2 regions of the Pseudarthrobacter sp. TE3704 genome follow, and region 1 is predicted to be linked to the other one. Evidence: riboswitches for the same ligand, from Rfam matches in the RefSeq annotation. Region 1 holds a riboswitch; the other holds the start of a gene.

The links. Region 1 has a riboswitch for glycine ahead of gcvP (aminomethyl-transferring glycine dehydrogenase). Riboswitches for the same ligand answer to the same signal wherever they lie in the genome.
Region 2: it holds a riboswitch for glycine, as region 1 does, so the genes downstream of both, ACZ9BC_RS03740 (amino acid permease) here and gcvP (aminomethyl-transferring glycine dehydrogenase) in region 1, are expected to answer to the same signal.

The regions. Positions count from the first base shown of each region.
Region 1 covers NZ_JBWCCJ010000015.1:10,469-12,856, forward strand. Annotated here, with positions in the region: gene gcvP (aminomethyl-transferring glycine dehydrogenase) at 1-1,002, opposite strand, end outside; glycine riboswitch at 1,187-1,284, opposite strand; gene ACZ9BC_RS22285 (TetR/AcrR family transcriptional regulator) at 1,377-1,913, opposite strand; gene ACZ9BC_RS22290 (MFS transporter) at 1,997-2,388, shown strand, end outside.
Region 2 covers NZ_JBWCCJ010000001.1:802,240-804,627, forward strand. Annotated here, with positions in the region: gene gcvP (aminomethyl-transferring glycine dehydrogenase) at 1-179, opposite strand, end outside; glycine riboswitch at 359-459, opposite strand; glycine riboswitch at 670-768, shown strand; glycine riboswitch at 770-867, shown strand; gene ACZ9BC_RS03740 (amino acid permease) at 919-2,388, shown strand, end outside.

The sequences.
Region 1 (2,388 bases):
GCGGGTCTGCAGCGCAAGCCGGTAGGCGGGGACACCGGCGTCGTCCTTGGACACGCCCACCAGGCGGCCGGGCATGGAGCGCTCGAGCCCCTTCTGGACTGCCATGTACGCGGCGTGCGGGCCGCCGAAAAACAGCGGGACGCCAAAACGCTGGGCCGAGCCGACGGCGATATCGGCGCCTTGCTCACCCGGCGGGGTGATCAGGGTCAGCGCCAGGAGGTCAGCCGCCACGGTCACGAGCGCGCCGCGTTCCTTGGCTTCAGCGATAACGGCGGAGTGGTCGAAGACGCGGCCCGAAACGCCGGGCTGCTGCAGCACGATGCCGTTGATGGCACCCTCCGGCAGGCCCGCGGACAGGTCAGCGATTTCAACCTCGAAGCCGAGCGCCTCAGCGCGGCCCTTGACGATCGCGATGGTCTGCGGCAGGCAGTCCGCGTCCAGGACGGTCTTGCCATCCCTGGCGTCCTTGTTCTTGTTCGCGCGGCGCATCATGAGTACCGCTTCGGCCACGGCGGTGGCTTCATCGAGCAGGGACGCGTTGGCGATGGGCAGGCCAACGAGGTCCTGGACCATGGTCTGGAAGTTCAGCAGCGCCTCAAGCCGGCCCTGCGAAATTTCAGGCTGGTACGGGGTGTAGGCCGTGTACCAGGCCGGGGATTCCAGGATGTTGCGGCGGATCACGGGCGGGGTCACCGTGTCGAAGTAGCCCTGGCCGATCATCTGCACGGCCGTCCTGTTCTTGGCTGCCAGCTTGCGCAGTTCGGCGAGCGCTTCCACCTCGCTCAGGGCCGCGGACAGTTTCAGCGGGGTTTCCTGGCGGATGTCCTTGGGGACCGCCGTATCAACCAGGGCGTCCACGGTGTCGAAGCCGACGGCTTGCAACATGGCGTCGACGTCGGCCTGGCGCCGTGCGCCAATATGACGGTCAACGAAAGTGGCAGCGGCCGGGGAGGCGGAGGCCGGGGAGGCGGAGGCCGGAGATACGGTCACGAGGAACTCCATAATTCAGGTGGCGCAGGGTACGCCACATCGATTCGGGTTCCTCCCCGCTCTGTATTGGACCTGAGAGTTTCCGCGTTGCCGTGCTTGCGCATGGCCCCGCTTGCACCGTCGGTGAGCACAACAGTCCTTGGTCTCCCGGAGCCAGGATGGCCCAGGCGGACTGCCTGCTGCTTTCCAGAGGTGCCTCGCCGCGGCGGTACATGGGCCTGTGAGATTCCTGGGGAGGGTTTGCTCCTACGGCGCCTGCTTGTACTTTCGGCAGAACTCTCCCGCCGCAGATCAAAGGCTATTCATTTGGATTGCCGCGAACGGCCGGTGACGGCCTTCACAGCCTCCAATTGTCCTACGCCGCAGCCTTTCGGGCAAATGGCTGCCTACCTGCGCAGGCGCTCCAGGGCAGCAAGGAGATTGTCCACATCCGCGGCGGCACCGCCTTCCGGCATGGGGCCGACGGCCAACATGGCATTGAAGTAGAGCCCGTCCCCCATGTAGAGCACTGCTTTGGCCAGTGCCGGGCCCACATCGGCGGCGATCTCGTCCAGCCAGCGCTGCTGGATGGCAGCGAAGCGGCGGCGCGTTTCCTCGTGTGCCACTTCTGCGAGCCGGGTCGCGGCGACGATTGCCCGGTCCAGCGGGGTGTCAGCCCAGACGGAGGACCTGATGAAGTATGCGGCGGCCCCCTCCTCCGCCTTGGCCATGGCATCGGCGTCGGCTCCGGCCAGTTCGTCCAGCCGGTCCAGCAGCACCTGGATCAGGGCTTCCTTGTTGGGAAAGTGGTAGAGCAGGCCGCCCTTGGAAACCCCGGCCTTCGCCGCGACGGCATCAAGGGTGGCTGCACGCTCCCCCACATCGATCAGCAGGGCTTCAAAGGCGTCAAGTACGGCGTCGCGGGCTACGGGCTTCCGGGGCATGCCTCTAATCATGCCTTCCTCCACGCACCATTCCTCAAACCCAGCGATTCGTAACTATACCGTCCAGACGGTACAGTTATGGCATGACCATTTCCGCTGGCACCACCAGGACCTTCGCATCCGCTTCCGGCAGTCCGTTTTTCCGGGCCCCGTGGCGCGACTGGCTTGCCCTGGGACTGCTGATGTTCCCGGTGCTGCTGGTCGCGGTGGACAACACCGCGCTGACGTTTGCCCTGCCCGCCATCGCAGGTTCACTGGACCCCTCCGGAGTCCAGCTCCTGTGGATCGTGGACGCGTACCCGCTGGTGCTTGCAGGGCTGCTGGTGTCCATGGGAAGCCTGGGCGACCGCATCGGCCGCAGGAAGCTGCTGATCACCGGCAGCATCGGCTTTGCCGCACTGTCCGCCGCCACCGCCTTCGCACCGAGCCCGGAGTGGCTGATCGCCGGCCGCGCATCCCTGGGATTCTTCGGCGC
Region 2 (2,388 bases), on a different contig from region 1:
CTCAGTGCGTCTGCCAGCCGGAGGGCCTTGTCCTGGCGGATCGAGGCAGGAACGGCAACGTCCACGAGACCGTCCACGCTGTCGTAGCCCACGGCTTTGAGCATCGCGTCGACGTCGGCCTGGCGGCGCGCGCCGATGTGCCGGTCGGCAAAAGTCGATGGAAGGGATTGAATCGTCATGAGGAACTCCAGGTCTGGCCGGCCACGGGTGGCACGGCATGGTTTGGGTTCCTCCCCGCTCTGTATTGGACCTGAGAGATTCCGGTGGAGCCTGTTTGTGGCAGGGCCCGCCTTGCACCGTCGGTGAGTCCGGGACCCCTCGTCAAAGGGGATGTAACCGGGCTGCTTTCCAGAGTCGCCTCGCCGTGACGGTACATGGGCCTGAGAGATTCCTGGGGAGGATTTGCTCCTACGGCGCCTGCCCGGTGTCGCTCCGGGAGGACTCTCCCGTCACAGCTCGAAAGGCTTATTCAAATGTGGGTGATTCGGCTCACAAGGTACAGGCTGAAGGGCTCCGAAAGCAAATCCGTCCAGCCATGACGGGCGGGAGCAGCGGTTTCGCGACGTTGTTGCGGGCAGGGGTTTGACAATCGTTCGTGACCGGAACCACACTAAACCCGTGATCGGCGCTGCTTCGCAACTGATCACGACTTCTAACTTAAAATGCCTTTGACCTGCGGCGGGAGAGTCCTGCCCGGTACATTCAGCAGGCGCCGTAGGAGCAAACCCTCCCCAGGAAACTCTCAGGCCCCCGTACCGCCGCGGAAAGGCAACTCTGGAAAGCAGCCAGGCAGGTCCTGGCTCACCGACGGTGCAAGCACGCCTTTATGGCTGCGGAAACTCTCAGGTCCTGTACAGAGCGGGGAGGAACCGAATCTTTGTGGCACTTGACGGTGCTGCTTGAACGATGGAGTTCCTCATGACGATTCATCCCCCGACGTCCCCCAGCGGCCAACCACACCCAGGCACTGCCCAACACAGCGAACCCCCGCACCTGGAGCGGCAGCTCAGCAACCGGCACATCCAGCTCATCGCCATCGGCGGAGCCATTGGCACGGGCCTCTTCATGGGCTCCGGCAAAACAATCTCCGCGGCCGGCCCGTCCGTGATCTTTGTGTACATGATCATCGGGTTCATGCTCTTCTTCGTGATGCGGGCCATGGGCGAACTGCTGCTGAGTAACCTGAACTACAAGTCCTTCAGCGATTTCGCGGCCGACCTCCTGGGGCCCTGGGCCGGGTTCTTCACGGGATGGACCTACTGGTTCTGCTGGGTGATCACCGGCATTGCCGACGTCATCGCCATCGCCGGGTACTCCCGGGAACTCTGGCCCTCACTGCCGCTGTGGATCCCCGGGCTGGCCACGGTCGCCATTCTCCTGCTGCTCAACCTCGCCACCGTGAAGGCGTTCGGTGAAACGGAATTCTGGTTCGCCCTCATCAAGATCCTCGCCATCGCAGCGCTGATCATCGTGGGCCTGTTCATGATCTTCACGGGGTTCCAAAGCGACGCAGGAACCGCCGGGTTCAGCAACCTGTGGAGCCACGGCGGTTTCTTCCCCAACGAATTCATGGGTTTCGTGGCCGGCTTCCAGATCGCCGTTTTCGCCTTCGTCGGCATCGAGCTTGTTGGCACAACGGCCGCCGAGGCCAAGAATCCTGAACGGAACCTGCCCAAGGCCATTAACGCCATCCCCATCCGGGTGCTGCTCTTCTACGTCGGCGCCCTGATCATCCTGATGTCCGTTACCCCCTGGACCCAGTTCGCGGCCGGCCATAGCCCCTTCATCGGAATGTTCTCCCTGGCCGGGCTTGGAGCCGCAGCCACCGTCGTCAACCTGGTAGTCCTGAGCTCCGCCATGTCCTCCGCCAACTCGGGCATCTACTCCACGTCCCGGATGGTCTTTGGCCTGGCCCAGGAAGGCGACGCTCCCGGAATCTTCAGCCGCCTCTCCACGAGGAAAGTACCCAGCAACGCGCTGTTCCTGTCCTGCGTGCTGCTGCTCTCCGGCGTCGTCCTGATGTATGCCGGCCAGGACGTGGGCAAGGCCTTCGAGATGGTCACCACCGTGTCCGCCGTCTGCTTCATCTTCGTCTGGTCCATCATCCTTGCCAGCTATTTCGCCTTCCGGCGCCGCCGCCCGCACCTGCACGCGGCGTCCAGGTTCAAAATGCCCGGGGGCATCCCCGTGGTGTGGCTGATCTTCGCCTTCTTCGCTTTTGTCCTCTGGGCCCTCACCACCCAGCCCGACACCCTTGCCGCGCTGCTGGTCACCCCGGCATGGTTCCTTGTCCTGGGCGTTGCGTGGGCCATCCTGCGGCGCCGGCCGGCACATCTCGCCCGCTTCGCCGTTTTCCAAGCAGAGCTCCGGGCCGATGAGGCTGCAGCG